DNA from 4 places in the Raoultella sp. genome. Region 2 is predicted to be linked to each of the others. Evidence: predicted binding sites of a transcription regulator. Region 2 holds the regulator's gene; each other region holds the start of a gene.

Region 1 (7,852 bases), on a different contig from region 2:
GCACGGCGATCGGAACAATCAGCGCGGCGGAACCCAGATAAATCAGCGCCTGTATAAGCGTATGGCTATCCATGATGCGTCTCCTGCCATTCGATAAGGCGTTGTCGGTAGCGGCGCGCCTGCGCCTGAAGGGTTTCATCGTCGCAGATAAACGTGCAGTGCATGGCGAAAGGCGACAGCCACTTCATTCCACAGTACAAACCGGTCGCCTGGAGCGGTTGGGAAAGCACCTCAAACCCGGGAAATGCGCCGATATCAAAGTGGCTCTCGCCACCGCCGGTGGTTACTGCCCACATCAGCGATTTGCCGCGCAGGGCGATGCCGTTATGTCCGTAGGCCCAGCCATGCGACAGCACCTTATCCAGCCACAGTTTCATTAGCGGCGGCACGCTGTACCACTGCATCGGATGCTGCCAGATAATCAGGTCTGCTCGCGCCAGCGCCGCCTGTTCGGCGGCGACGTCGATATTAAAATCGGGGTAAAGTTGATAGAGGGAGCGTATTTCTACGCCATCCAGCGTCCTTGCCTGCTCAAGCATCCGCTTATTCGCATGTGAGTGCTGCGGATAGGGATGGGCATAAATTATCAGAATCATTGATTAGCCTGCGTTAACTCTCGTTGTAATCAGCAAGAGTGTAGTCAGTTAATCGAAGTGCTTACAATCACAACCTGCTTTTATCTCAACCCACTTCAGGCATTTCGCGGCTGCTTGCTGACAGCGACAGCGGACTCACCGATCTCAAGATCGCAGCGTTTTGGCAGCAGGAAGGTCATGGTCCCGGCAATAATGAGCGATCCTGCCAGCGCGCAGACCGCCACGTTCTGACCATACAGATAGATCATCACTCCCACCAGATAAGGACCGCAGAAGCCGCCGAGATTCCCCAGGCCATTAATCACGCCACGCGCGCTACCGGCGACTTCCGCGGAAGCGATGCGCCCCGGCATCGACCAGAACGGGCTGGTGGCCGATTTAAGGAAGAAACCACAAATCACCAGCGCAATATAGGCTGCCACAACGTGCTCGCGCAGTATCACCGAGGCCACCAGCGCCGCGGCAAAGCTGTAGAGCGAGAAGCGCACCCACAGGCGACGTTTGCCGCTGCGATCGCTGAATAGCGAAATCACATAGATGCCCGCCAGCGTGGCCACAAATGGCAGCACCGCCAGAAAACCGACGCTAGCCATACTGCCGCCGGTCAGGCCTTTAAGAATGGTCGGCAGCCACAAAGTGTAGCCGTAATCGCCGGTCTGATAGAAAAAGTTGAGGATAACCAGTTTCATCAGTCCGCTATTGCGGAAAACATCTTTGACCGGCGCGTTGCTGACCGCATCTTCCGCCAGCTTTGCCGCCCGCTCTGCGGCCAGGGTAGTCACCAGATAGTGACGCTCTTTCTCCGGCAGCCAGCGCGCTTCTTCCGGACGGTCGCTGATCATAAACCACCATACTGCCAGCACCACCACCGAGAGCAGGCCTTCAATAATAAACAGCCAGCGCCAGTCGAGGGCGGCAATAATCGCCCCTGAGACCGGTGCGGTGAGCATGCCACCTAGCGGCGCGAACATCATGACAAAGGCGTTAGCCCGCCCCAGCTCTTTTTCCGGGAACCAGTTGCTGACCATCGTTAGCACCACTGGCAGCATCCCGCCTTCGGATACGCCGAGAATAAAGCGCAGGACCAGCAATTGATATTCATGGGTCACAAAGCCGGTGGCAATCGACACCACCGCCCAGGCCAACAGCGACCAGGCAATAAAGCGTTTACCGCTACCATTTACCGCAATACGCCCACCGGGTATTTGCAGAAATAAATAACCAATAAAAAATATTCCACTGGCCACCCCGGCCATTTGACTGGTAATACCTAAATCAGCTTCCATGCCACCGGGCAAAGCAAAACTAATATTGACCCGATCCATAAACGAAATAATACAGGCGATCAATACCGGCGTAATAATACGCAGCCAGCGGGTGCTGGGAATTTTATCGTTCATATTTCGCACTCTCTATGCAGAGGTTATTGTTGTGATTAAATTAGAGCTGGGCACAGAAATAAGAGATGAAAATTAATTAATGGCGTTCGGCAATACGTTACCGGAGAAATAAGCCGTCACGTTTGCGAATACCACTGAGCTCATTTTCTGCCGGGTTTCATGGGTTGCGCTGGCGACGTGCGGTTGCAACACCACATTATCGAGCGCGATCAATTCCGCCGGAACATGCGGCTCATCGTCAAAAACATCGAGCGCGGCGCCGGCGATAACACCGCGTTGTAACGCCTGAATCAACGCCTTTTCATCCACCAGCGAACCGCGGGCGACATTAATCAACCATGCATGTTTCGGCATGACATTGAAGACTGAAAAATCGATCAGCCCGCGGTTTGCTTCACCGCCGGAGGCGGCTATCACCAGAAAATCACTCTCATGGGCCAGCGTATGCAGATCGGCGCACCACTGGTAATCCAGTCCCGGGATCGGCTTACGGTCGTTATAAAGCACCTGCATATCGAAACTGCGGGCGCGGCGGGCAATCGCCTGACCAATATTCCCCATCCCCAGCAGACCGATACGTTTACCGCTCACCTGGGTCGCCAGCGGCATGCCCCCTTTCTCCCAACGGCCTTCACGTACAAAACGATCGCCCTGGCACAGGTTGCGGGAACCGGCCAACAGTAGCCCCATCGCCAGGTCCGCCACGTCATTGGTCAGCACGCCGGAAGTGATTGAGACCTGAATCTGCCGGGAACGAACATACTCTAAATCCACCGCATCGGTGCCAACGCCGAAAATGGCGATCAGACCCACGTGTGGCAGCAGTTCGAGGACGCTGTTTTGCACCCCGATATCCCCTCGGGTGACCACGGCTGCAATAGTCTCTCCTTGCTCACGCAGAAAGACGATGGGATCCTCCTGCTCGTACAGACGCAGCAGCGAGAAGTCGGCCGCCAGCTGTTCCTGCAAAGCATCGATAACGGGGGCCACTAAGAGAACGGCGCGGGTAATAGTACTCTTCATCAGATCACCTGTTTGATGGTTCATTACGACGGTAGCCACTATCAAACGGTTTTTTAGCCGAACGTTTTGCGATCTGCATCACGCTGAATCGTGTTAAAAATTGCTGTTACCGGGTCCGTGATCGTTAAGACAAAAACCAGGTTTTACGCGGGGACGTGCGACGATGCGTTAACGTCCTGCTAACACACCTGCGCCGCTGTTCAGGGAGGATTAAATGGTTTCGCCCATCGACAGGCGATAGTGCAGATCCACTTTCTCTATGGTTGGCAATCCTTTGATTTTTTTAATTAAAATCTCAGTGGCCACTTTACCCATTTCATAGCGCGGGGTCAGAACGCTGGCCAGGCGCGGGGTAACGATCTGACCAATCTCCAGACCGTGAAAACCCGCGATCGCCAGCTCCTGCGGCACAGCGATACCCGAAGCAAGGCACTCCTGTAACACGCCCACCGCCAGGTCATCATTGGTACAGAGAATCCCGTCCATCGCTGCGTACATCTGCCGCGCCAGATTCATCATGCCGGTGCCAATCGACACCGACGACACCTTGTTGGGGGCAATGCGCCCCGTCGGCAGTCCGGCATTCTCCATCACCTGACAGTAGCCAGCGTAGCGCTGTTCATCGCGCACATCGGACATCGAACCAAAATAGATAATGCGTCGTTTACCGCTCGCCAGCAGCATCGTGGTCATGTCAAAACCGGCTTTAAAGTTGTCGAAACCAACATTGATCCGCCCGGGATTCTCCGCCAGCCCCATCACTTCCGCGACCGGGATCTTCGCCGCATTCAGATACTTATCCGCCCGCAGCGTATGGAGCGACTCCGTCAGCAACAAGCCTTTGACATGAAAGGCCAGGACGGCGGCAATCTGCTCCTCTTCACGCTGGCGGTCGTAATCGTAATTAACCACCAGCGTCTGATAGCCATGAGCCGCGGTTACCGACTCGATACCAGCCAGCAGGTCAGCGAAGATTTGATTGTGAAAAGAGGGAATCAGCACGCCGATGCGTGGGACGGCGACGCTGGTCATCGCCGGATTGTCGGGATCGGGCTCGTAACCAATTTCCGCAATCACGCTGGCGATACGCTCCGCCGTCTCCGGTTTCACTTTATCCGGCGTACGTAAATAGCGGCTGACGGTCATTTTGGTTACGCCAGCCAGCGCTGCAATATCATTGAGCGTAATGCGTTGTGCTTTCATCTATCGACCCGTCAAATACATCCACTGCATCAGGCCATTATGCCTGCCGCTGAAGAAAAAGAGAATCGGCCCCTTTCTGCGTTAACCCCTTGAGTCACGGTAATTTCCACCCGACTTCACGTTTAACGTAACCCTTTTTCGTAACACGATTTTGAGTGATCTCCATCACAGATTTAAGCGGCGAAAATCCGTGATATAGAGCACAGGTTGTTGCGGTCTGTTTTTTGCCAGTCAGGAATTAAAACGCACAGCATCATTTATATTCAGCCGTTAATCAGGATATCAAGATGAAAGATCTTTTCAGCTTACAAGGCAAACGTATTTTAATTACTGGCGCAGGACAAGGCATTGGTTTTGTCATGGCGCAAGGCCTTGCACAATATGGCGCAGAAATTATTATCAACGATATTTCAGTGTCCCGGGCCGATGATGCGGTGATGAAATTACGTGATGAAGGCGCGATTGCCCATTCGGCCGTATTTAATGTGACCGATGCCGATGCTGTTGAAAATGCGATTGCTAAAATCGAAGACGAAACCGGCGCTATTGACGTGTTATTTAATAATGCGGGTATTCAGCGTCGCCATCCGTTTACCGAATTTCCGGTCGAGGAGTGGAATGATGTTATTTCCGTTAACCAGACCGCGGTATTTCTGGTCTCACAGGCCGTGGCTAAGCGCATGGTGAGCCGCCAACGCGGGAAAATCGTCAATATCTGTTCCATGCAGAGCGAACTGGGACGCGACACCATTACGCCCTATGCCGCCGCCAAAGGGGCGGTCAAAATGTTGACCCGCGGCATGTGCGTCGAACTGGCGCGCTATAACATTCAGGTCAACGGTATCGCACCGGGCTACTTTAAAACCGCCATGACCCAGGCACTGGTGGACGATCGCGCCTTTACCGACTGGTTGTGCAAACGCACGCCTGCCAACCGCTGGGGCGATCCGCAAGAACTGGTCGGTGCGGCGGTGTTTCTCTCCTCCAGCGCATCCGATTTCGTCAATGGTCATCTGTTGTTTGTCGACGGCGGCATGCTGGTTGCCGTCTGATTAAGGAGCGTATTATGGCAGGGCAATGCATTATTTTGATGGGCGTGTCAGGCACCGGCAAAACCACCGTTGGTCAGGCGCTGGCCCAGGCGCTTGGCGCAAAGTTTATTGATGGCGATGACCTTCATCCACGGCAGAACATCATCAAAATGGCCGTCAGCCAACCGCTCGATGATGACGATCGCCAACCCTGGCTGGAACGCATCGCCGACGTGATTTTCAGTCTGGAACAAAAGAATGAATGCGGGGTACTGGTGTGCTCAGCGTTGAAAAAACGCTATCGCGATCGCCTGCGTGAAGGCAGCGATAATCTGCGTTTTCTGTGGTTGACCGGGGAGTATGAGTGCATTCTCCAGCGCATGCAGCAACGTAAGGGCCACTTTATGCCGGAAGCGCTGCTGCGCAGCCAGTTTGCCGCCCTGGAAACGCCGGACGCCAGCGAGGGAGATGTTGTTGCCGTCGATATCTCCCCCGACGTCGCCACCATCGTGGCGCAATCGCTCACATTACTTACGCCTCAACCTGCCCAGGGAGTTCCGGCATGATTATTGATACCTTAAGCGCCGCCGCCAAAAATGCATTCTATCCGGCAGTGATCAAAAAAGCGCTACAGGCTGTTGCGCAGCAGGATCCCCATACCCTTCCTCCGGGCAAATATACGGTCGATGGCGATAACCTGTTTTTTACCGTCGTCGAGAGCCAGACGCGCCCGCTGGCAGAGCAACGTCCGGAATTTCATCATCAGTATATTGATATTCATATTGTCCTGGCGGGCGTTGAGATTATCGGCGCCGGTAACAAAGGTCTGTCAATCGCGCCGGTAGGGCCGTTCAAGGAGGCCCACGATATTGGCTTTTGTGAGGCAATCAGCAGCGAAACGCTGATTCATCTGCACCCGGAAGAGCTGGCCATTTTGTTCCCGGGCGAACTGCACCGCCCGATGGGCGCGATGGATGCCGGCGCGCCGCTGCGCAAAATTATCGTGAAGATAGATAACGCTCTGCTGTAGCTGTCCCGTCATAACCGGCCCCACGAGATCCTTCGCGGGGCCCCGGATACCCCTTAGTTATCCAGTTCGTCCATCGACTTCACCTGATCGCGATTGATCTGTTCAGTCCGACCGGTTTCCGCATTTTTGTACGATACCATGCCGGTGTCATCATCCACCTGCGGCTTGCCATCAGTCACGATCGTTTTACCGTCGGTCGTTTTCAGCGACTGGTTCGATGAACAGCCCGCCACAAACAACATTGTCGTCGCCGCCAGCGCGGATGCCATCAGAATTTTGTTCCGCATTGTATCCTCCTGTCTTTCCGTCAATTGATATCGTTATGGCTAACTCTAGTTAGCCTCACCGGACGGGCGGTTAAAAGCAGAACTCTCCGAAGATGGCGCGGATAAAAAAGGCCGACGATTTCTCGTCAGCCCTTGTTGTCCCGCGACCCGGTTCTAATGAGGCGGCTTACTTTTTAATTTGCGCGTGCATTTCCTGAACCGAGGTCACTTTCTCGATGGCGTTGGCGTTGAGCGCCATTGCCGTCGCGAAACCGCCGTTCAGGGTGGTGTCGTAATGCACTTTGTACTGCAGGGCGCTACGGCGAATAAGCTTGGAGTCTTCAATCGCCTGACGACCTTCAGTGGTGTTGATGATGTAGGTGTATTCGCCATTCTTGATACGGTCCTGAATGTGCGGACGACCTTCATGTACCTTGTTCACCAGACGTGGGTTGATGCCCGCTTCACCCAGCACAATCGCGGTGCCGTGAGTCGCATCCAGTTCGAAACCGAACTTCAGCAGTTTCGCCGCCAGGTCAACGACACGCTCTTTGTCGCCTTCACGAACGGAGAGCAGCGCGCGTCCCTGTTTTTTCATCGTTGAGCTGCTGCCCAGCTGCGCTTTTGCGAACGCTTCAGCGAAAGTACGGCCCACCCCCATCACTTCCCCGGTAGAGCGCATTTCTGGCCCTAACAGCGGGTCAACGCCCGGGAATTTGTTGAACGGCAGCACCACTTCTTTCACCGAGTAGTACGGCGGGATAATCTCTTTGGTGACGCCTTGCTGTGTCAGAGTCTGACCAGCCATCACCCGCGCCGCGACTTTGGCCAGCGGGATACCGGTGGCTTTCGAGACGAACGGGACGGTACGCGCCGCACGCGGGTTCACTTCAATCAGATACACTTCGTTGTTCTTCACCGCAAACTGGACGTTCATCAGGCCACGGACCTGCAACTCGAAGGCCAGCTTCTGTACCTGCTCGCGCATCACATCCTGAATTTCTTTGCTCAGGGTGTAGGCCGGCAGAGAACATGCGGAGTCGCCCGAGTGCACGCCCGCCTGCTCGATGTGCTCCATAATGCCGCCAATCAGCACCATTTCGCCGTCGCAAATAGCGTCAACGTCGACTTCAACCGCATCGTCAAGGAAGCGGTCCAGCAGGACCGGCGCATCGTTAGAGACGCTGACCGCGGTCTGGAAGTAACGACGCAGGTCGGCTTCGTCGTAGACGATTTCCATCGCCCGGCCACCGAGGACGTAGGACGGACGAACCACCAGCGGGTAGCCAATCTCTTTCGCTTT
Region 2 (7,852 bases):
TGATGGCGGCGACGCCGGAGTTTCTGAAAGGACTACGCGAACTGTGCGATGAGCATCAGGCGCTGCTGGTCTTTGATGAAGTTCAGTGTGGAATGGGGCGGACCGGTTCTCTGTTTGCATACATGCACTACGGCGTGACGCCGGATATTCTTACCAGTGCCAAAGCGCTGGGCGGTGGCTTCCCGATCAGCGCTGTACTGACCACCAACGATATTGCCAGCGCATTCCACGCCGGTTCCCACGGTTCGACCTACGGCGGTAACCCTCTGGCCTGCGCCGTTGCCGGGGCAGCATTTGATCTGATCAATACCCCGGAGGTGCTGGAGGGAGTGAATGCGAAGCGCGCGCTGTTTGTACAGCATCTCCAGCAAATTGACGCGCAGTTTGACCTGTTCAGCGATATCCGCGGTATGGGGCTGTTGATTGGCGCGGAGCTGAAGCCGCAGCATAAAGGCCGGGCTCGCGATTTTCTTTATTCCGCGGCAGATGCGGGGGTGATGGTGCTTAATGCCGGGCCGGATGTAATGCGCTTTGTACCTTCGCTGGTTATTGAAGAGAAGGATATTGCCGAAGGCATGGCTCGCTTTGCGCAGGCGGTACAGCAGGTGCTTAGCGCTTAATTGCGCGTAACCAGATGCCGTGATGCGGGCGCTGACGCCATGCCACCGAGGAGATGGTGTGCATGGTGTTCAGATGATCAAGGATCCGCTGCAGATGTTGCTCCATCGTACTTAACGGGCCACGGCTCACCTCCACATCCTGCGACTCCATAATATTCACATCGCCAGCGCTGCCGGGACCGTCGGTATCCAGCCGCTGCTGGCAACGCTGGAGCGCAACCTCACAAGATTCCAGATAGCGTCGGGCCAGTTCCGGCGTTAGCATCGTATGCTCGCGGGCCAGCGTGGTCATCGCGTTGATATGCTCAACAATAAACTGGCTGTGGGTGACCCATAGCTTCATATCATCAAGATAATGTGTGTTAAACCCGGGTTCCTGCATGGCCTGATTCAGCGAGTTATACAGTGAGTTATGTGCCTGGTTGACACGCATCCGGCGATAGGCCAGCGCCGGGGCTTGATGATCGTCGCTGAGAATCAGCCTGATCGCCTCCTGATCGGCTTCCAGCGCGTCGTGAGCATTCTTGCGCAGTAGCCCGCTTTGCCATTGCGGCCATAGCCAGACCATACCGCCAAACGCAATAAGGCAGCCAATAAGCGTATCGATAAGTCTGGCGACAATATACTGCTCGCCATTTAGCGTCAGAAGCTGCAGGGTATACACCGCCGTCACGGTAAAGCCAACCATCGCCCAGCCGTAATGTTTGCGAATAATCAGGTAACTCAGCAGCGTGACGACCAGCATCGCCGAGAGTGTATAACCCTCCGGGACGTGAAAGTGCAATGCCAGGCCGGCGATGGCCAGACCGGCAAGAGTCCCTGCCGCCCGATGGACAATACGTACCCGTGTCGCGCCGTAGCCGTTTTGGGTCACAAAAAGCACCGTCATCAGGATCCAGTAAGGCTTGGGTAGGTTCAGGGTGCTTCCCATCAGGCTCGCGGCCGTTAACATCACGCAGATACGTGCGGCGTTACGTAACGCCGGCGATTTCCACGAGAGATAGTTCTTTAGCGCGGGCAGCAACGGCAGACGGCGCTCTTTATCCGCCATCAGATCGCGAGCATACAGCGGGCGCTGGGTGCGCAGTACCCGGGCTATTCGGCTGAAGTGCCAGGCGCAGAACTGCCCTACCGGGTTGTCGGGATGCTGCCAGGCAATTTTCTCTAGCGCGCCGATTTGCTTATCCATGTGGAAGCGTTGCGGATAGCGGTGGTAGAGAATGTCATCAGCCAGTACCCTCAGGCGGGCGGCAACGGTTTGTGCGTTCCAGCGGATCACCGCCTCGGCATGGCTGCGCTCAACCAGTTTTTGCACTTCTTCGGGTTGGTGCAGGCTGACGGAGATATGTTCCTGTAAATCCAGCGCCATCTGAAACGCTCGCAGCAGGCGCTTGTGGTCATTGCGCTGGTTCGCCGCCAGCATATGCATCTGCTGGTAGCATTGGGTGATCAGGTCCACCACCTTCTGCTGGCGCGTGAGCAACGGCGGCAGAGAAGTGCTGGGATCGATATGCTGGGTCAACAGGCTGTATTTGGCTTCGCAATAGTTAGCCAGCTCCCGATAGAGCAGGCTCAGCGATTCACGCAACGGCTGCTCGCGCCATAGCCAAAACCAGAACCAGTTAAACAGGCCGTACCACAGCGTCCCGAGGGCGTAGATCAGCAGGGGTTCCCAGACGGGCATGTTTCCGGCAAGGCTCAGGGTAAAGATAGCGGCAATTAACGAAGCGGGCAGAAGCCTGGCATGCAGAGAGCTGATCTCCGCCGTTACGCCGAGCAGCAGCGCCAGGCCGCTGAGGATCAAGGGCAGCGGGATATCCTGCTGAAGAAGAAGCTGGACGACCAGGCTACAGCCGGCAAACAGCGAACCGCCAATAATCAGACGTTTAAAAAAGCGTTTATGCGGTGTATCCAGACCGGCGACGTTACAGCAGGCGGGCACTAGCGAGAACAGCAGACCTTGCTGTAAGTGACCGAGGAGGAAGCCGATTGCGACAGGCAAACACAACACCAGCGTTTGCCGCAGTGCATAGTTGACTTCCGGGTGGTAAATCAGCCTGCGCCACATAGAGGGGAAACAAAAACGGCGTATTGCGGGCGCAACACGCCGTTTCATCGACTTAACGCGTACCGTATACGACGATAGTTTTGCCGTGTGCGGAGATCAGGTTCTGATCTTCCAGCATCTTCAGGATACGGCCAACGGTTTCGCGGGAACAACCCACGATCTGACCGATTTCCTGGCGGGTAATTTTAATTTGCATACCATCAGGATGGGTCATCGCATCCGGCTGTTTTGCCAGGTTCAACAACGTCTGAGCGATGCGCCCGGTGACGTCGAGGAAGGCAAGGTTACCCACTTTTTCTGAGGTCACCTGCAGACGGCGAGCCATCTGCGATGACAAGCGCATCAGGATATCCGGGTTAACCTGAATGAGCTGACGGAATTTTTTGTAGGAGATTTCGGCCACTTCACATGCGGTTTTCGCACGTACCCAGGCGCTACGCTCCTGGCCTTCTTCAAACAAGCCTAATTCACCGATGAAATCGCCCTGGTTGAGGTAAGAGAGGATCATCTCTTTACCTTCTTCATCCTTGATGAGCACAGCCACAGAGCCTTTGACGATGTAGTACAACGTTTCTGCTTTTTCACCCTGGTGGATCAGCGTGCTTTTAGATGGGTACTTATGAATGTGGCAATGAGACAAGAACCATTCGAGGGTAGGGTCTGTTTGCGGTTTGCCAAGCACCATGCGCGGTTATCCTCTGTTATAAGCTATCTCCGGGTGCCGACACTACACGGCATCCGGGCATGCAATCGTATTGTTTCCCTATGCCTGGGAAACGGGCTGGTGATTTTTCTTCAGCCTGTAATGTGAACTCCTCTGCATACATGCAGTACATCAATGTAATACTGTAGCATCCTGACTGTTTTAGCATAGCTTTTGCCGCATGTCTCCTGGTGTCTCGCTTCAGCATGATGCAGGTCGCCTTCCGTTGCGAGAATTGTTATGTACGCGTAATCTGTCAGGAAAATTGCAACCTTGGAGTTAAATTTTATGCAAGCTCGTGTGAAATGGGTTGAAGGGTTAACCTTCATCGGAGAGTCCGCATCAGGTCACCAGATTCTGATGGACGGCAACTCCGGAGATAAAGCGCCAAGCCCAATGGAGATGGTGCTGATGGCGGCGGGCGGATGCAGCGCGATCGATGTCGTGTCTATTTTGCAGAAAGGTCGCCACGACGTGACTAACTGTGAAGTCAAGCTGACGTCTGAACGTCGGGAAGAGGCGCCGCGCCTGTTTACCCATATCAATATGCATTTTATCGTGACTGGCAAGGAGCTGAAAGAGGCTGCCGTTTCCCGCGCGGTGGATCTGTCGGCGGAGAAATACTGCTCGGTGGCACTGATGCTGCAAAAAGCGGTGAATATCACCCACTCATTTGAGGTAGTGGAGGCGTAATGCCCAGATACCCGGTGGCACGCTGCTTACCGGGTTGACACCGCTCGTCGCGCCACCCGGTCATTTAAATCGCTTTACCTTCCATCAAGCGCTCCACCAGCGGCGTCATGATGAGCTCCATCGCCAGCCCCATTTTCCCGCCCGGCACCACCAGCGTATTGATATGCGAGATAAACGAGCCCTGCAGCATCGCCAGCAGCCAGGGAAAATCGATATCCCGCAGGTTGCGGAAGTGGATCACCACAAAGCTTTCATCCAATGACGGGATGCCCTTTGCGGCAAACGGGTTGGAGGTGTCGACAGTGGGGACGCGCTGGAAGTTGATATGGGTACGCGAAAACTGCGGCGTGATGAAATTGATATAGTCTTCCATTGAACGGACAACGGAATCCATCACCGCTTCACGAGAGTGGCCTCGTTCGCTGGTATCGCGGATGAGCTTCTGAATCCATTCCAGGTTGACGATAGGCACCACGCCGACCAGCAGGTCGACATTCTGCGCGACGTTATATTGCGGCGTGACAACCCCGCCGTGCAGCCCTTCATAAAACAGGACATCGGTCGGCTCCGGTAGCGGTTGCCACGGCGTGAAGGTGCCCGGCACCTGATTCCACGGCACCGCTTCATCATAGGTATGCAGATATTTGCGCGACTGGCCGCTACCGTTACGCCCATACTCAAGGAAGGTGTTTTCCAGCAGTCCGAAGTCGTTGGCTTCCGGGCCGAAGTAGCTGATGTGTTTTCCCTGATCGCGCGCTTTGCGGATCGCCATGTCCATTTCCGGGCGGGTATATCGATGGAAGCTGTCGCCTTCCACCTCAGCAGCACGCAGGTTTAGCTGAGCGAAAATTTTACGAAAGGCGAGGCTGGTGGTCGTGGTTCCCGCGCCGCTGGAGCCCGTGACGGCAATCACCGGATGTTTGGCAGACATAACAACTCCCAGAGTAAACGATGTGTGGCGCCGCCTTAGCCGTGAAACTGCTTGCGGGGCATGATGTTGACCGTCTCGTGCAGTTCTGACCACACCAGTACGGCTTCTCCGCTTTTCAATTGTTGTTTGACGTCGGCGACTTTATCCGCCAGCGAGCGTTCATGTTCACCATAATCGGTGCCTTCACGCAACACAAAGCTTTCGATTAGGTTATCCAGCGTTTCGGGATCCAAATCGTGCCAGGGAATCATCATTTTTGTGCTCCTAACCAACGGGTTAACCAGTCCGGAATACGCCTTTCCAGCCACATTTCTGGCTTGCGCAGCGTACCGCCGACGAACCCGACGTGTCCGCCATTTTCTGTCAACTGATACTCGACGTTTGCCGGGAGCTGTTCTTGCGGCGGAATGGAGTGGTGGTCCATAAAAGGATCGTCCTTCGCATGAATGATCAGCGTCGGTTTAGTAATGTCGCTGAGTCGCGGCATGGCGCTGCACTGGCGATAGTAGTCGAGTGCATCCGCAAACCCGTGAATCCTGGCAGTGATCATATCGTCAAATTCGCGGATGCGGCGCATGCCTTTGAGCTGGCGCAGATCGACCGGGAGCGAACCGGGATAGGCTTTCAGCTTACGCGCAGCGTTGGCCTTTAACAGATTGAGCAGATATCGTTGATAGACCCGGGAAAAGCCCTTGTCCATATGATAGCTGCAGGCTTCGAGCATGAACGGGGCCGAGACGATAACCGCAGCATCCAGCGGGACATTATCGCCTTCTTTGGCCAGCAGGCAGCCCAGCATATTCCCGCCCAGCGAATAGCCGACGGCGGCGGTTGGCGCCGCACCCCATTCGCGTTGTAGCCAGTGCAGGAACCAGCTGCCATCTTCGGTTTCACCCGAGTGATAGATGCGGTTATTACGGTTGGGTTCGCCGCTACAGCCGCGGAAATGCATTACCACGCCCAGCCAGCCGCGCTGCATGGCCGCATGGATAAGACCGTGAGCATAGGGGCTGTGCAGGCTGCCCTCCAGTCCGTGGAACACGACCAGTCGCGGTTTGTGTTGCGCCCCGGCGGGGTCTTCACTCCACGCCAGATCGACAAAATCACCGTCCGGGAGTTCAAGGCGCTGCCAGTGCGGCGTGAATCCCAGCTTACGGCGAATCAGACGCGGCAACATGGTCTGCAGATGACGATTGCCCACACCGCGCATAGGGTGGAATTCGCGCGAGTCGTCTTCGGGGGGCGTCATTTCTGTGGGGGTGATTTCAACCATAGCACCAGAGCAGTTAATCATCTTATAAAACATTATACCGCGCATGAAGTGCGCAGGTTATCCAATATGTGGTCTTGCGGCCTGTGCTATAGGTTACACGAAATTGCAGCCGGATGATGACTGCTTGCGGGGTAAGGATGAGCCGCTGCCCGCGAAGGCTGTAAGGGGAAACAGCCACTGCCTGGTGCGAATGGCTGTGAGGCTGGCTCAAAACATGCTGTTGCCACTGGCGGTTTTTTCCGGAACCGTCTGAATAACATCCCAGTGCTCAACGATCTTGTTATGCGCATCGAGGCGGAAAATATCGATAATCGCCCGGGTGACGTCCGGCTCGCGGCCGGTGGACGCAACGTGCAGAACGACATAGTCGCCGTCGACAATCACGCGTTTAATCTCGCTGTGCGAGGCGGGGAATTTGTCTTTCAGAAAGGCGATGAATTGACGAAAGCCTTCGGGCCCATCCTGCGCGCCAGGATTATGCTGGATATACTCCTTCCCGAGGTAGGTTTTTGCGGCGTCAAAGTCTTTGTCGTTCAGCGCTTTATTATAAAAAGCGATGACGTTTTCTTTATTCTTCAATTCGCTCGCGGTGTAGGCGGCAAAGGCGGAGTGGGTCAGGGCGCAAAGCAGTGCGAGGGAGATGAACGTGTTTTTTACCATGGCAATGTCTCTTCGCTGATGAGTGTTGTGGTTTTTCGCCGGGGCACATCACGGCGCGCTTCCCTAATGCGGCGCCGTTGCGTTTATGCTCCTTGTTTTAACATAACCAGTTTTAGCCTTCCTGCAGCATTTGCTCCAGCTGCTCCTGTGCCTCCAGCCAGGCCATTTCACACTCTTCCAGGCCTGATTTTGCACTGGCCTGCTGCTGCAGACAGGTGGTCAGCTCCGCTTTGCGGGAGGCGTCATACAGCCCGCTGTCGCCGAGCTTCTCTTCCGCCTGGGCGAGCTGCGTATTGAGCTTATCCATCTCTTTTTCGAGGCGGGTAATCTCTTTACGCAGCGGCTGAGTCAGCGTGCGTAACTCCGCTTCACGACGTTTCTGGTCTTTGCGGGCTTGTGCGCTGTTACCGCCCTCTTTCGCAACGTCAGACGATGAACTTTCCTGCTTCTGCGAGTCGCTGAGCCACTGCTGATAATCTTCCAGGTCGCCATCGAACTGCTCGACTTTGCCGTCATGCACCAGATAGAGATCGTCGGTGGTGGAGCGGATCAGGTGGCGATCGTGCGAAACCACAACCAACGCGCCTTCGAAATCAATCAGCGCTTCAGTTAAGGCCTGACGCATATCGAGATCGAGGTGGTTGGTTGGTTCATCGAGGAGCAGAAGGTTAGGGCGTTGCCAGACGATTAATGCCAGCACCAGACGGGCTTTTTCACCACCGGAGAAACGCTGCGTCTCTTCGTTAACTTTATCGCTCTGGAAACCAAACCCACCGAGATAGTCGCGCAACTTCTGCTCTGTCTCCTGAGGTGCCAGGCGAGCCAGGTGCTGCAATGGGGATTCGTCAGCGCGCAGAAACTCCAGCTGATGCTGAGCGAAGTAACCGAGCTTAATGCCTTTAGC
Region 3 (7,852 bases), on a different contig from region 2:
CGGGCGTTGTCCTGGCTGCCCGCCAGGACGTTCAGGCATACCCGATCGCGGTAAAAATTGGGGGTCAGTTTCATGCGTTTTTCTCCTTGTTCAGAACCTCGGCGATGCGACGAGAGACAATCTCCAACTGCTGCGCGTCCACGCTGCGGACATCGGCTTCAATAATCCCTTCGTTGGCCTTATAGCCACGAAAGTAGATGGCGTATTCACCCTGTTTCAGCGCGTCCACCAGTTCGCCGGTGGCGATACCGGTCACGGCTTCATCAAATTTGATTTCGCTACGGGCGATATCACGGCCGGCGCTATCCCACACCACGCGGGCGGTGACGCCATTGAGCGTATTCAGTTGGTTAAGGAACGGCATCATTTTGGCGACCATCTCATCACCGCTCTCTTTGCGCGCCAGCAAATAATGTTCAATTGCGCAGGTCAGACCGAGGATCCCCTCTTTACCCACCTTCATCGCCCGGCCAATACCCGCCGACTGACGTTTCACCCACTCAACGTACTGAGTTTTGCCCACCACCAGACCGCTGGTCGGCCCTTCGATCGCTTTCGCGCCGCTGTAAATCACCAGGTCAGCACCGGCACGGTAGTAGCACTGCAGATCTTCTTCGGCTGCTGCATCGACGATCAGCGGCAGGTTATGTTTGCGCGCCACAACCACCGCTTGCTCTACGCTGAGCATGCTTTTCTGCACGCAGTGGTGAGATTTGATATACAGAATGGCCGCCGTACGTGGGGTAATCGCTGCCGCCAGCTGATCCGCGGAACATTCGTTGGCGTAGCCCGCCTCCACCAGCTTGCCACCGCCCAGCGCGACCATCGAACCCACTGGCGCGCCGAAGTTGACGTTGTGGCCTTTCGGCAGCACGATTTCGTTGTTCTCAATCGGCGTGACGTGCAGATTTTCCAGCAGCCAGCGGCTGTCTTTCACCAGCACCGCGGCAACCGACTGCGCGATCCCCGCCGATGCGCAGGAGACGACAGTCGCCCCTTCCACATCCAGCAGCCGGGCAATGTATTCCCCGGTTTTGTTCACCAGGTCTTTCATTTCGAAGTAGTGATTCATGCCGCTCATCACCGCCTCCACCACTTCCGGGCGCGGGGTCGAGACGCCTAACGCCGTCATGCGACCGGAGGTATTGATGACTTGCTTGAGATGGTATTTTTCAAAAATCGAAGGCATTTTCCGCGCTCCCTTGTTCGGTCAGATAGCCCTTGCCTGCACGAATCGCGGCAAGCGGCACCAGAATATGGTCAGCCTGCAGGCTCTCTTTTTCCGCGTCGACCAGCACCGTCGGCGCATGTTGTACGGTAAATAGCGTTAAATCAGCATCATAGCCCACGGCCAGTTGTCCTTTGCTCTTCAGGCGCAGTCCCCCGGCGGCGTTCACGGTGACACAGTCAATGACCTGCGGCAGCGTCATGCCGATGGCGAGAAACTTCGACATCACCAGCGCCAGCGAGCGAACCGGGCCGTCAATGCGGTTGCGGCAGTAAATATCGGAACTGATGCTGTGCGGCAGAATGCCCATTGCAATAGCCCGTCGTGCCACGTCAAAGCTAAAGCTGGCAGTGCCGTGGCCGACATCAAGCCGCACGCCGCGCTGCAGCGCGCGGGTCATTGCGCAGCGCAGTTCGCCCTCCGGCGTCAGGATACGGTTCGGTTTGCCGTTATAGCAGTGGGTTATGATGTCGCCTGCGCTGAGCCGTTCGGCAATTTCGTCGAGGTTCGGCGGGTTGTTGCCGATATGCACCATCAGCGGCAGATCGCCGTTTTCCTGCTGGATGGTTTTCGCTCGATCCAGCGGCGTAATACCGTTCTCGCCGACGACGCTGCTGCTCATGCGCGCCTTCAGGCCGACGATAAAATCCGGGAGGCGTGTGACCGCCTGCTTCACTGCATCCGCGTCAATATTGGCCATATTGGCCAGCTCATTCTGGGCAATCAGCCCGACGCGGGAGATATTGAGCAACGCATACACTTCGGTGGCCGCGGCGCGGGTCAGCTGATAAAAGTCATCGACATCGTCTGCGCCGGTGCTCCCGGCATCAATCACGGTGGTGACACCGGTAGCGATACCGATACTGTCCGGCTGGTCATGATAAATCGGCGACTTCGGGTAGCAGTGAACGTGGGAATCAATCCAGCCGGCGCTGACATAATAATTACCATGCAGATCAACGGTTTTGCGCGCGGACGCGCTAACCTCGCCCAGCGCGGCAATTTTTCCTTCCTGGATGGCGATATCGGTCAGGGTATCGTCGACGAGGCGCGCACGGCGCAGGAGTAGATCAAACATACGTATCTCCTGTTAAGGCGGGCGCATACACGCCCGTTGGTGTCACAGCGCTACCGGGAATAGCGAGCCTAAAATCATTGCGCCGAGGATGGCGCCGCCGGTGATCGGCTTCTGCCAGATGTAAAACAGCAGCGCTCCGACCAAAGAACCGATACCGATAGGAATAGAGGCGGTCATGGCGCTGAGAATAATCAATGGCCCGAGGAAACGGCCAGAGGCGTTACCGGCCCCCATCATCACATCGGCACCGTAGGTGGAGTCGCTCTGATTGATGGTGAACTTACGCGCCAGAATGATGATGTAGCCAATCGCCAGACCCAGCGCGAGGCCGGTCACCAGCGAGGCGGCAAAGTTCGCCACCGGAAAGACAACACCAGCTCCGAGTAGCAGCGCTGGCACGCCAAGACCCACGCCGGTCTGAATCGCGCCGCCGATATCAAGGATCCCGACCAGCGAGCCTTCAATAATACGGGCAAAGAGAAAGCTGGCACCGAAAGCAGCCACCGCGCCATACGCGCCGGTATCAATGCCCGCTTTCAGCATGGCCACGAAGGCCACTTCGTTAAACGCACCGATACCGTAGAGGTAATACATGTGGGTCCCGGCGAAAACGCCGGACGAAAGCAGACCAACAAAGATCGGAAACGACCAATCGGCATACCAAAAACCTTTATTCTGTTCCATTTAGAGGCTCCTGTTATTTGCCGCTGAGCGAGTTGTGGATCAGATCCAACCAGTTCGGTACGGTCAGATGGAAGGATTGCAGTGTCTTAATGTCGAAGCCGCGGAAGAAGGCGCTCAGAACAAACAGCGCAACAATGGCGGACATCATCACTTTGGTGACGCGGTTCCAGCCACTCTCTTCTACGCCTTTACCAATCAGGATCCCCAGGACCAGACCCGGTACGGCGTTGCCCATAATCAGCTGCGCCGCACCGCCGAAAATGGTGGCCCAGAAGCCCGATTTTTTACCGGCATCGATGGCCGCCAGCCAGAAGATTACCGGCATCACGGTGTTAACCAGCAGGTTAGCCGCCGGGACCAGCACCTTAACCGCAGTGACCTGCAGCGCTTCCGGTACGGAAGAGGCGGTCAGGTTTAAGAAGGCGACCACCAGCATGCCGATGATGCCGCAGGCAATCGCCATTTTCTTCGGATCGTGCAGCGTTTCGCCGACGTTACGATTTTTCAACATCAATGCCGCGGCGCCCCAGTTCGGGATAATGCGGTGATCGACGTCCTGAGTGAATGAGCCCGCTGCAACGGAAGAGGCCCAGGCGTTAAAGAAGAATCCCAGACCAAAGGAGAAGTGAGAAGCCGGATCGCCTTCGCAGGAATTCAGCTCGCCCAGGGTACGAAACGCCCCCATCCCCTGAGTGGTAGGCGCATGAAACATGCGTGCCGCTCCGGCGCCCACTCCGACGCCGACCAGGCCGCCGATAATGAGCGATTTTATTAAAATTATCAGGAACATAGTTTAACCCTATGATGAAATTCAGGTTTGCGTGACGAAATCCACTTTATCGACATTAATGGCCGTCACGGTGACGGTGACATCCAGCTCCACGCTGTAGGTCCGTCGTTCACGACGCAAAAAGAAGAACAGAAACGCTTCTTTACGCGTCGCTTCATGCGCACGAATAACCTTCACATCCTGTGGCTCAATACGCAGTAAGATATGCGGTGAGGTTTTCATCACCGCTCCCTGTACATGGTTCAGAGCGTCGGCGAAAGCCCGTGTTTTGCTTTCGCCTTTCCCCTTCACGCTCACCGTGGTGGTGAATTGCTCTTTCATACTTACGCGCCGTATTTCTTTTTCCAGGCTTCCACCAGGCGCTCGCCCAGCTCTTCTTTATCCATAAAGCCGAAACCCAGGACGTTGTAGCCTTCGTTGATGGCGGTCACGCCTTCATCAACGGAACGCATGCCATATTTTGCCTTGTAACCGTGCTTGTTCTGCGCAGTGATGGCGCCTGCACCGCCGCTGCCGCAGAAGGAGATGCCAAAGGTGGCGTTTTCGGCTTTCATCATGTCGCCCAGCTTCATATCGGCGGCAACCCCCGGTACAACAACAGCACGAGCCCCTGCTTTTTCCGCACCAGCGGCCACTTTTTGCCCTTTACCCAGGCGGTCGCCAATCACCACAGTAATCTGTTCCATTTATTGCTCCTTACAGGTTGTCTTTTGCTACTTCGAAGTGGACGGACAGCAGCCAGGACTCTTCTTCTGGCAGGTTGCCGAATTCTGCGACCACTTCACGGGCAAGCATCATTGAATCTTCTGAAATTTCTTCAAACAGGCTGGCATCCACTTCCGGCAGCGGCTCGCCGCTAATCGACCGGTGGGCCATCGCCCGCACGTGGGAAGTCAGCATCTGCTCCTGGACGGCGTTGGGGATGATGTTGCGACGGCTTAACAGTGCATAAACCCGCGGCAGCATCTTCTCAGCCAACAGCTCGGTTTGCTTTGCCTGTTCCCCTACGTCGTTTATTACCGCTCCGTTATTCACTTGTGTTACCCCATTGATGTCTCTGGGGATAAAACTAGCGCCGGGGGGAAGGAGTTTGTAGCGAGTTGTTTTCCACTTCGAAGTGGAAAGGCGGACGGCTTGCGTGATCCATCGCACATAATCAGCGTGAAACTGGCGCGAAGAAGGCATTTGGGGCGAAATCACGTGATGAGGATCACAAGAAAATCATTGCGCTGGCGGTGATCGTTGCCCGAATAAGCGGAAAAGAAAAAGGAAAAAGTGTGACGCCTAAGAGGTTTTATCGTGGGAGATATGCAGGAGGTCTCGACAGCAGCCTCCTGCAACAGAGGAGTTAGCGGTATTTCTGATGGTAAGTGTTACGGGTTGCTTTGAACCCTTCAGCGGCAGCCTGTGCCTCTTTCACTTTACCTTCCTCCGCCAGCTTCAGCGCACCGTCAATCTGTCCAATCAGAATATCCAGACCGTGACGATAGTCTTTCATTTCTGCACTGTCCGCCGCTTTGCCTTCCAGCTTCTCCGGGGTCGATTTCTGCGCATCCACCGCGGCACCGCGCATCTTGGTCAATGCCGCTTTCAGTTCGCCCGCATCGGAGGTTTTCTGCACCACCTGCAGGTTTTTCGCGAGGGTATCCATATCTTCGCCCAGCTCAGCGGCGAACGCCGAAACAGACCCCATCGTCAGGGCGGAGACAGCCAGCATTGCTAACAGTTTTTTACGCATTGCTCACATCCTTTTTTATTATTTAAACAAACGGGCGCAGCAGGGAGCGCCCTTCTGTACAGGTTATTCTGCAAACTGCATCTTGAATAGTGGGGATAATCCGCGATTACTGTCCGGCGATTTTCATCTCAGGCAGCAGCACGGAACCGCACTGGATATTGCTGCGCGTTTCGATATCGTCACCCACGGTCACGATATTACGCCACATATCTTTCAAATTGCCTGCGATGGTGATTTCGCTTACCGGGTACTGAATTTCACCATTCTCAACCCAGAAGCCAGAAGCACCACGCGAATAATCGCCGGTCACGCCACTCACACCCTGCCCCATCAATTCGGTAACGACAAGTCCGGTGCCCATCTCTTTAAGCAACTTTTCAAAACTCAGACCGCGGCCATTAATCCGCCAGTTATGAATGCCGCCCGCGTGACCGGTGCTTTTCATGCCCAGCTTGCGTGCCGAGTAGTTGGTCAGCAGCCACTGCGTTAGCACGCCGTCTTTAATAATGTCACGACGTTCCGTGCGCACGCCTTCGCTGTCGAACGGCGTCGAGGCCAGTCCTTTCAGCAGATGTGGATGCTCTTCAATCGTCAGCCACTCAGGCAGAATCTGCTGACCAAGAGAGTCGAGCAGGAAAGTCGATTTCCGATAGACCGCGCCGCCGGCGATAGCGCCGACCAGGTGGCCAAACAGTCCGGTAGCCACTTCGTTAGCAAAGATAACCGGCGCTTTCATTGTCGAGAGTTTTCGCGGCGACAGGCGCGACAGGGTGCGGCGGGCACATTCGTCGCCGACCCACTCCGGGGTATGCAAATCCTCGAGCGCGCGGGCAATGGTGTAAGCGTAATCGCGCTCCATATCGCCGTTCTCTTCCGCGATAACGCAACTGGAAAGCGAATGGCGGGTGGAGCAGTAGCTTTGCAACATGCCGTGACTGTTACCGAACACTTTAATGCCGTAGTGGCTATTGAAGCTACCGCCTTCAGTATTGGTAATGCGTTTATCCGCCTGTAGGGCCACCTGTTCCGCGCACGCGGCCAGCTCGATCGCCTGATCCGGGGTCACTTCTGCCGGGTGGAACAGGTCAAGATCCGGGGCGTCAAAGGCCAGTAGCTCTTTATCCGCCACGCCAGCAAACGGATCCGGGGAGGTATAGCGGGCAATATCCAGTGCCGCCTGCACCGTACGAGCAATCGCCTGCGGGCTCAAATCGGTTGAGGAGGCGCTCCCCTTGCGGTTCTGATGATAAACGGTGATGCCTAACGCACCATCGCTATTAAATTCTACGTTCTCCACCTCGCCGTAGCGGGTGCTGACGCTGATGCCGGTGGTTTTGCTGACGGAGACTTCCGCACCGTCTGATTTGCCTGCCGCCAGTTCCAGCGCCGTGGTCACGGCCTCTTCCAGCGTCTTGCGCTGTTGTGCAACTTGAGAGATGACTTTCATCGCTAATGCCATAATGTAGGAAGGTGTTAAGTGAAGTCTAACAGAGAACCGTTTTTCAGTGCGCGCCTTAACTGGTAACATTAGCCTCTTTTTTTAAGGAGCCTGAGATGACTAAGCAGCCCGATGACTGGCTCGACGACGTGCCCGGTGATGATGTTGAAGATGAAGACGATGAAATTATCTGGGTCAGTAAAAGTGAAATAAAGCGTGACGCGGAAGAACTGAAGCGTCTTGGCGCTGAAATGGTTGAGCTGGGAAAAAACGCGCTGGATAAAATCCCGCTCGATAGCGACCTGCGCGACGCCATTGAACTCGCCCAGCGTATCAAGAAAGAGGGTCGCCGCCGCCAGATGCAGCTGATTGGTAAAATGCTGCGCAGCCGAGATGTCGAGCCGATTCGCCAGGCGTTGGACAAGCTGAAAAACCGCCACAACCAGCAGGTTGCGCTGTTCCATAAGCTGGAAATGATTCGCGACCGCCTGATTGAAGAAGGCGATGACGCGGTACCGGAAGTGCTAAACCTGTGGCCTGACGCCGATCGTCAGCAGCTGCGTTCGCTTATCCGTAACGCCAAAAAAGAGAAAGAAGGCAACAAGCCGCCGAAATCCGCGCGCCTGATCTTCCAGTATCTGCGTGAACTGGCTGAAGGCGAAAGCTAACTCCGCCTCTGCCCGCCAGATTTTCCCGGAGACGGCGCTGTGCGCCTGTCCGGGCTACCGGGTAACGCAGTACCTGTAGCCCGGCAAGCGACAGCCTCGCCGGGAATATCCGCTCTCCATGCCGTTCCCCTGCCTTTATCCCCGTCTCCCGCCTTGCCGTTCGTTCGGTCTTTACGAACCAACAAAATAGCTGAATCGTTAAAGCTAATAACGTTTAAATTCACATTT
Region 4 (7,852 bases), on a different contig from region 2:
AAACAGGCGCTGCATATGGGTCATCTCTTCCTGCGCATGACGGCGGAGGAATGCTGCGGCGCCTTCAAAGCTGTGGTAGCTGCACCATGCGCTCATTTGCTGGTAAAGCAGAGAAGAATAAAGCTCAAGATTCATTTGCTCATTCAGTTTATCGATCATTTCTGTTTTCAGCATCGCGTGTGCTCCGAAAATAAAGACTTAACATAATGGTGTCGCCACTATAATTTGTTATTAATTTATTTGCAAAAAGTAAATTAAAAAAATTATTTATTAAAAATGAAAATGGGAATAAAACGCATTGGCAATTTAATAAGTAATGAGAATGGTTTCGGTTTAATATTTTAGCCAGTGCGTATTAGCGAAATAAAAACAGAAATAAGGTGTCAGGCGTAGCAGGATAATGGCCCCCAGAAAACGGGCTTCGTCGGTACCCGTGGAGGCTGGCAAGGGTACGGCGGGAGCCAAAAGCAAAAAATGTGAAGTGCCACTTAATTTATAAAACAACTTTTCATAAAATTTGAAAGTGTGTTTGTTAAGTAGTAAGGTCCATCATAACGCTAACGAACGATCGCGGGAGTGCCCGCACAGCATTCAGGAGAGTAAAGCATGAAAATTGCACTGATGATGGAAAACAGCCAGGCCAGCAAAAATGCCGTCATCCTCAATCAGTTAAACGCTGTTGTCGATGAAAAGGACTTCCCGGTTTACAACGTCGGGATGAGCGATGAGCAGGACCATCATCTGACCTATATTCATCTGGGTATCATGGCCAGCATTCTGTTGAATTCGAAAGCGGTTGATTTCGTAGTGACCGGCTGCGGTACAGGGCAGGGCGCGCTGATGTCGCTGAACATCCACCCTGGCGTGGTGTGCGGCTACTGTATTGATCCGGCTGATGCTTTCCTGTTTGCGCAGATTAATAACGGTAACGCGCTGTCTCTGCCTTTTGCCAAAGGTTTTGGCTGGGGTGCCGAGCTGAACGTACGCTTTATTTTTGAAAAAGCCTTTACCGGTCGCAATGGCGAAGGTTATCCACCGGAGCGTAAAGAGCCGCAGGTGCGTAACGCCGGTATCCTGAATGCGGTGAAAGCCGCCGTGGTGAAAGATAACTATCTGGATACTCTGCGTGCTATCGACCCGGAACTGGTCAAAACGGCTGTCTCCGGCGCGCGTTTCCAGCAGTGCTTTTTCGAGAACTGCCAGGATAAAGAGATCGAAGCTTTTGTCCGTCAGATAGTCGGCTAAGCATGCGATTTTGTCCCCACGAAGGCCAGCTCCCGCTGGCCTTCGTGCTTTTATTTCTTCCTCTATTTCTTCCTCGTGGAGACGCTGCTGCCAGCATCTTTGCTCAACCGCAGACTATCCACCATTCCTACCAGACAAATTAAGGCAATAAAGACGAAGGAGAGTCGGAAGCTGATGCCCGGCAATGTGGTCAGGCTTAACCACTCACTGGCCTTTTCACCAATGCGAATGCCGATCGCGCCAAGCGTGATCCCCAGACCCACGGCCAGCTGAGAAGCGGTACTGAATAGCGTATTGGCGTAGCTCATCTGCGCCGGCGGGACGTCGGAAAAAGCAAGCGTGCTCACGCCGGTGAACTGAATCGAGCGGAACACGCCGCCGAGAAACAGGATCAGGAAAATGAGCCAGACCGGGGTCTGCGGCGTTAAAAAAGCGCAGGCCAGCAGCGAGATGACGTTGAGCGCCCCGTTTATCAGCAGCAGCCGGCGGAAGCCGAGACACCGGATGAGCGGGGTGGTTACGGGTTTAATGGTGAAATTGCCGACAAACACCGCTAGCACCAGCAGCCCGGAATGGAAAGGATCCATACCAAAGCCGACCTGAAACAACAGCGGCAGCAGAAAGGGAACGGCGCTGATAGAAGCTCGGAAAAGCGATCCCCCGTACATCGTAACCCGAAAGGTGGGCACCTGTAGCGCATCCAGACGCACCATTGGCCAGTCTGCCCGGCGAAAGTGGCGAAGAGAGAACAGCATACATCCCGTACCGAGCCCAAGCAGAGCCAGGGTTGCCCAACCTTGCGGCCGGGTATCGCCAAGCAACTCCATGGCGCTCACCAGGCAAACCATGGCAAGCGATGTTGTAAGGAAACCGGGAAGGTCAAAGGGGCGCCGCTCCACTTCGAGGATATCGGGAATAATACGCAGCGACAGCACTATAGCTATCAATCCCAAAGGAACATTAATAAAGAATATCCAGTGCCAACTGGCGTAGCGGGTAATAAAGCCGCCCAGCGGTGGACCGATGATGGGCGCAACCAGCGCTGGCCATGTCAGCGTGGCAATGGCTTTGATGAGCTGATCTTTCGGCGTGGTCCGCAGTACCGCCAGCCGGCCGACGGGAACCATCAGCGCGCCACCAATCCCCTGAAGGATACGCATGGCGACAAAGGTGTCCACGTTGGTGGACAAGCCGCAAAAAACGGAGGCAAGGGTAAAAATGGCCAATGCCAGCGTGAAGATCTTACGTGCGCCAAAACGATCGGCAATCCAGCCGCTGGCCGGGATCAACACCGCCAGCGTAATCAGATAGGCACTGATACCGATGTTCAGGTCAACCGCTGCAATGTCAAAATCCTTTGCCATGTCCGGCAGCGCGGTCGCGATGACTGTCCCGTCAAGAAACTCCATGAAAAATGCCCCGGCGACCAGCAGTGCGGGAGTGGAGAAGGCGCGGCCTTCTCGTGAAGAGATATCTGTACTCATTGTGTCAGCCATCGCCAGGTGAGGTGCTTATCGCGGGGAAAGCGCGCAGGTGCTTAACTCTGCGATTTTTCTCACTTTTGTTTTATTTATAAAATATTTTTGTGAAAAAAATGTGATTCAACGCATGTTTTTATTGATTTATGTGACGTAAGTCATATTATATGCCCATCAAAGGTAACACTTGCATAACAAAACCGGAGTCACTTCATGAAGCTGCGCAAAATTCTGAAGAGCATGTTCGAGCAGTACTGCAAAACATTTAAAGATGTACCGATGGGCGGTATGTTCTGATAAAAAAACCTGCTGCGGCAGGTTTTTTTATCTCTCGGGATTTAGGTTACTATTACGCTCCTCGAAAAAGGAGTAATAAATGTCTCAACATCTCACCGAACAAGACGAACTGGTTTCTGACGTTGTCGCCTGCCAGTTGGTTATCAAACAAATTCTCGACGTCATTGATGTCATCACCCCTGTCGAAGTACGCGAAAAAATGACCACGCAGTTGAAAGCCATCGATTTTGCCAGCCATCCGGCTTCGGCGGATCCGGTAACGCTGCGCGCGGTCCAAAAAGCGATTGCGCTGATTGAGCTTAAGTTTACACCGCAGGGTGAAGCTCACTGAGTTGTTTCGCCCCGCTCGTTGTCGATGGCGGGGCGAAAACCTGATGTTAATGAGAGATGGCGGTCTTTACCGGCACCGGCTGCTCATCTTTAAATAGCTTACTGTTGCCCCAGCACTTCTCACAACACCGGGCGACTATACCGGTCAGGGCGAGCGCGATGATGCGGTACTGCAGTCGTTCCCTCCGGTTTATCCTCGCGGAGGGAACGGCTAATATGGTGCTCGCCGCTACGGCCTTAATCCTCGTTGTGTGTCACCAGACTGAGCAGATGGCGATCGGTTTGCTGCATACCTAAACCGGCTTTATCCGCGTTACGGACCTCTTCAAGTACGCTTTGCAGCAGCATGCCGTCTTGCTGCTGCTCTTTCTCAAGCAGCGTCAGGAAGCGCCAGGTGGTCTCATCGCGTTGCGCTTTGGCTTCTTCCGTCAGTCCGGACAGCATGCTGCTACGCTGTTCATAATCGGCCAGGGTCGCGGTAAACAGATCTTCGAGGGAATGACAATTAGGGCTGTAACTGTCTTCATTTTTGACGATCGGCCAGTTTCCGCCGGTTTTCATAAAATCGAATACGCGCATCATCTGCGTCACGTGGGATTGTGCCCGGGAGCGCAAAAAGATAGCAGTGCCGTTCAAACGCTGCTGTTCGCACCATTCGCTGAGATGCAGATATAAATTTGATGCACGGAACTCAAGGTTCATCTGATTATTGAGTTTTTGAGCAATTCCAGGAACGACCATAAAAATATCCTTATTAAGCTGAAGTTATCATTCGTGCGTGTGGTACGTCGGGAACCTTCGTCGGTGAACGATAAAATGCGAGACTGTTTACGCATATTTACGCGTAACATTGTCGGCAAAATAATGAATTTGCACTTTCCCTATGTGTATCGGTAATTATTAGCGGCTGCCGATATATAGAGAATACCCTCAAGAGTAGGCTAAGGAAACTCTCAATTAGTCTGGTTTACTTTTTGTTACAATATCCTTATAAGACATATTGTTTTGCTTTTTTTTGGACTTTGTTTATATATCTTCATGATTTTATTGTTTTTGTCAGACTGGGGTTTTTATACTATGGATGATGGCTACGACATATTTATTAAATATGAATTTAATCCTGATGCATAATTTGGTCATATCGCATCGATACTTCGGTAAAAAAAAGGTAAATGGTGATGACGCCATTTTTACCGGATGAGATAAACGGAGCAGTGAGGTGTATTCTGTTATTAGCGGTAATAAAATTCTCCTGAGCGATATTTCATCTGGTGAGAAGTCGTATCAGTAAAGGAAACGGCTGAAGAAGGGGGAGTTGCACCTTAGGGAAACCCGCTGAGAAGGGGGGCGGCGCCCGCCACAAGGATAAGTCTGCTGGTGATATGGATAATGTCGCTATACATAGGGTTAATTGTCTGACAATTAGCTCTTTTTTTATGTCATTTTTCGCTAAATCTATGCACGCAATTACTGTAATTCCGTGATGTGATAATGCTCTCGTATGGAGAATTGATTTCCGGTTATTACTTAATGAACAACGGCAGTGCGGTGTGCGATTTTTCTAATGCCTTGTTTTAAGTCCGATAAAAAAATTAAGTCCGATACTTCCCTACAGAAAAGCGAAATAAAGCTGGAGTTTACCATGCACAAATTTACTAAAGCGCTGGCGGCGATCGGTCTCGCTGCGGTTATGTCACAATCAGCTATGGCTGAAACACTTAAACTCGGATTTCTGGTGAAACAGCCTGAAGAACCCTGGTTTCAGACCGAATGGAAATTTGCCGATAAGGCCGGTAAAGATTTGGGCTTTGAGGTGATTAAAATTGCGGTCCCGGATGGTGAGAAAACCCTTAATGCCATCGACAGCCTGGCGGCCAGCGGGGCGAAGGGCTTCGTTATTTGTACTCCTGACCCGAAACTCGGATCGGCGATTGTCGCCAAAGCTCGCGGATATGATATGAAAGTCATCACCGTCGATGACCAGTTCGTTAATGCGAAAGGTAAACCGATGGAGAGCGTGCCGCTGGTGATGATGGCCGCCAGTGAAATTGGTGCTCGTCAGGGTCAGGAGCTGTACAAAGAGATGCAAAAACGCGGCTGGGATGTGAAGGATACCGGCGTGATGGCGATTACCGCCGATGAACTCGATACCGCCCGTCGTCGTACCACGGGCTCCATTGATGCACTGAAAGCGGCCGGCTTCCCGGATAAACAGATTTACCGCGTCCCTACCAAATCCAACGATATTCCGGGCGCCTTCGACGCCGGTAACTCAATGCTGGTACAGCATCCTAAGGTGAAACACTGGCTGATCGTGGGGATGAATGACAACACCGTGCTGGGCGGCGTGCGCGCAACCGAAGGCCAGGGCTTTAAAGCCGGGGATGTGATCGGTATTGGCATTAATGGGGTGGATGCGGTTAACGAACTCTCCAAAGCACAGGCAACCGGTTTCTATGGCTCTCTGCTGCCTAGCCCGGATATCCACGGATATAAAACCAGCGAGATGCTCTACAACTGGGTCACTAAAGGCGTAGAACCGCCGAAATTCACTGCGGTTACCGATGTGGTGCTGATCACGCGCGACAATTTCAAAGAAGAGCTGGCGAAGAAAGGGCTGTAAGGCCTGGTTGACCATGCCTCCCGCATTCTGCGGGAGGATGAGCATCGAAGAGCGGAGTTGTTATGCAACAGTCTACCCCCTATCTCTCATTTCGCGGTATTACCATGACGTTTCCCGGCGTTAAGGCACTCTCCGATATTAGTTTTGACTGCTACAGCGGACAGATCCACGCCCTGATGGGAGAAAATGGTGCCGGAAAATCGACGCTGCTGAAGATTCTCAGCGGCAACTATATCCCCACCGCCGGCGACCTGCAGATAAACGGTCAGCCGCGCGTATTCACCAACACTACCGAAGCGCTTAACGCCGGAGTGGCGATCATTTATCAGGAGCTGCACCTGATTCCGGAAATGACCGTTGCGGAAAATATCTACCTCGGACAAATCCCGCATAAGTACGGGCTAGTGAACCGCTCACTGCTCAACTACGAAGCTCGTCTGCAGCTGGAGCATCTGGGGCTGGATATTGACCCGGAAACGCCGTTGAAATATCTCTCCATTGGCCAGTGGCAAATGGTAGAGATTGCCAAGGCGCTCACCCGCAACGCCAAGGTCATCGCCTTTGATGAACCGACCAGTTCTCTTTCGGCGCGCGAGATAGATCATCTGTTTCGTGTCATCCGTGAATTGCGCGAGGAAGGGCGCGTGATTATTTATGTTTCACACCGCATGGAGGAGATTTTTGCGCTCAGCGATGCGATCACCGTATTTAAAGATGGCCGCTATGTACGCACCTTCGATGATATGCAGACCGTGAGTCATGACGCGTTGGTACAGGCGATGGTGGGACGTGAGCTGGGCGATGTTTACGGCTGGAAACCACGTGAGTATGGCAAAGAGCGCCTGCGCCTGGAGCAGGTTAAGGCGCCCGGCGTCCGCCAGCCGGTAGATCTGTCGGTGCGCAGCGGAGAAATCGTTGGCCTGTTTGGGCTGGTCGGGGCCGGGCGAAGCGAGCTGATGAAAGGTTTGTTTGGCGGAACCCGTATCACCGGCGGTCAGGTGTATATCGACGGGCAGGCGATCGATATTCGTAAACCGGCGCAGGCTATCGAGGCCGGAATGATGCTGTGTCCGGAAGACCGCAAAGCGGAGGGCATTATTCCGGTCCACTCCGTACGCGACAATATCAATATTAGCGCGCGTCGCCGACATATTCACGCGGGCTGCATTATCAATAACGGCTGGGAAGCGCACAACGCCGATCAACATATTAAGTCGCTCAATATCAAAACCCCAGGCCCGGAGCAGCTGATTATGAATCTCTCCGGCGGCAACCAGCAGAAAGCGATTCTGGGACGTTGGCTGTCGGAAGAGATGAAAGTGATCCTGCTGGATGAGCCGACCCGCGGTATTGATGTGGGCGCTAAGCATGAAATCTATAACGTTATCTATGCCCTGGCGGCCTCCGGCGTCGCCGTCGTTTTCGCCTCCAGCGATTTACCCGAAGTGCTCGGCGTCGCCGATCGTATCGTGGTGATGCGCGAAGGTGAGGTGGCGGGCGAACTGCTGCATGACGATGCCAATGAACAGCAGGCGTTAAGCCTTGCGATGCCAAAAGTGAGCCAGGCGGTCGCCTGAGTAAGGAGTCAATGATGTCTTCTGTTACCACCCCTAATGCCCGACAGACTTCGTTTAGCTTTGCCCGAATCTGGGATCAGTTTGGCATGCTGGTTGTTTTTGCCGTGTTGTTTATCGGCTGCGTGATTTTTGTGCCCAATTTTGCCTCGTTTATCAATATGAAAGGACTGGGGCTGGCGATTTCGATGTCCGGTATGGTGGCCTGTGGCATGCTGTTTTGCCTGGCATCCGGGGATTTTGACCTGTCGGTGGCATCGGTTATCGCCTGTGCTGGCGTGACGACGGCCGTGGTGATTAATCTG

What was found. Region 2 encodes CRP, which controls carbon source genes, mostly activating them, when cyclic AMP is high. Its sites were predicted from a motif close to ATGTGANNNNNNTCACAT; they were not measured.
Region 1: the regulator CRP is predicted to act here: its motif matches at 4,376-4,393, upstream of idnO (gluconate 5-dehydrogenase).
Region 3: the regulator CRP is predicted to act here: its motif matches at 4,979-4,996, upstream of ACZAHD_RS05330 (glycine dehydrogenase).
Region 4: the regulator CRP is predicted to act here: its motif matches at 4,834-4,851, upstream of ACZAHD_RS11680 (arabinose ABC transporter substrate-binding protein).

What each region holds. Positions count from the first base shown of each region.
Region 1 covers NZ_JBCNNS010000005.1:53,431-61,282, forward strand. The annotation lists gene kefC (glutathione-regulated potassium-efflux system protein KefC) at 1-73, opposite strand, end outside; gene kefF (glutathione-regulated potassium-efflux system oxidoreductase KefF) at 66-596, opposite strand; gene ACZAHD_RS01560 (MFS transporter) at 692-1,996, opposite strand; gene ACZAHD_RS01565 (2-hydroxyacid dehydrogenase) at 2,069-3,019, opposite strand; gene ACZAHD_RS01570 (LacI family DNA-binding transcriptional regulator) at 3,230-4,222, opposite strand; gene idnO (gluconate 5-dehydrogenase) at 4,510-5,274, shown strand; gene ACZAHD_RS01580 (gluconokinase) at 5,289-5,819, shown strand; gene ACZAHD_RS01585 (NanQ anomerase/TabA/YiaL family protein) at 5,816-6,283, shown strand; gene ACZAHD_RS01590 (YgdI/YgdR family lipoprotein) at 6,337-6,570, opposite strand; gene carB (carbamoyl-phosphate synthase large subunit) at 6,737-7,852, opposite strand, start outside.
Region 2 covers NZ_JBCNNS010000048.1:9,989-17,840, forward strand. The annotation lists gene argD (bifunctional acetylornithine/succinyldiaminopimelate transaminase) at 1-620, shown strand, start outside; gene ACZAHD_RS10795 (YccS/YhfK family putative transporter) at 610-2,688, opposite strand; gene crp (cAMP-activated global transcriptional regulator CRP) at 2,741-3,373, opposite strand; gene ACZAHD_RS10805 (OsmC family protein) at 3,680-4,084, shown strand; gene ACZAHD_RS10810 (phosphoribulokinase) at 4,149-5,015, opposite strand; gene ACZAHD_RS10815 (YheU family protein) at 5,051-5,269, opposite strand; gene ACZAHD_RS10820 (hydrolase) at 5,266-6,288, opposite strand; gene ACZAHD_RS10825 (nuclear transport factor 2 family protein) at 6,496-6,948, opposite strand; gene ACZAHD_RS10830 (ABC transporter ATP-binding protein) at 7,061-7,852, opposite strand, start outside.
Region 3 covers NZ_JBCNNS010000020.1:9,060-16,911, reverse strand. The annotation lists gene dagF (2-dehydro-3-deoxy-phosphogluconate aldolase) at 1-74, opposite strand, end outside; gene ACZAHD_RS05360 (DgaE family pyridoxal phosphate-dependent ammonia lyase) at 71-1,189, opposite strand; gene ACZAHD_RS05355 (amidohydrolase/deacetylase family metallohydrolase) at 1,173-2,306, opposite strand; gene ACZAHD_RS05350 (DUF4310 family protein) at 2,349-2,990, opposite strand; gene ACZAHD_RS05345 (DUF4311 domain-containing protein) at 3,004-3,780, opposite strand; gene ACZAHD_RS05340 (DUF4312 family protein) at 3,802-4,101, opposite strand; gene ACZAHD_RS05335 (SFCGS family glycine-rich protein) at 4,104-4,466, opposite strand; gene ACZAHD_RS05330 (glycine dehydrogenase) at 4,477-4,815, opposite strand; gene cybC (cytochrome b562) at 5,129-5,518, opposite strand; gene pmbA (metalloprotease PmbA) at 5,625-6,977, opposite strand; gene yjgA (ribosome biogenesis factor YjgA) at 7,073-7,624, shown strand.
Region 4 covers NZ_JBCNNS010000054.1:17,964-25,815, reverse strand. The annotation lists gene ftnA (non-heme ferritin) at 1-174, opposite strand, end outside; gene ACZAHD_RS11705 (RpiB/LacA/LacB family sugar-phosphate isomerase) at 607-1,245, shown strand; gene ACZAHD_RS11700 (MFS transporter) at 1,308-2,729, opposite strand; gene azuC (stress response protein AzuC) at 2,937-3,020, shown strand; gene ACZAHD_RS11690 (DUF2766 family protein) at 3,100-3,351, shown strand; gene ACZAHD_RS11685 (non-heme ferritin-like protein) at 3,588-4,091, opposite strand; gene ACZAHD_RS11680 (arabinose ABC transporter substrate-binding protein) at 4,993-5,973, shown strand; gene araG (L-arabinose ABC transporter ATP-binding protein AraG) at 6,036-7,550, shown strand; gene araH (L-arabinose ABC transporter permease AraH) at 7,565-7,852, shown strand, end outside.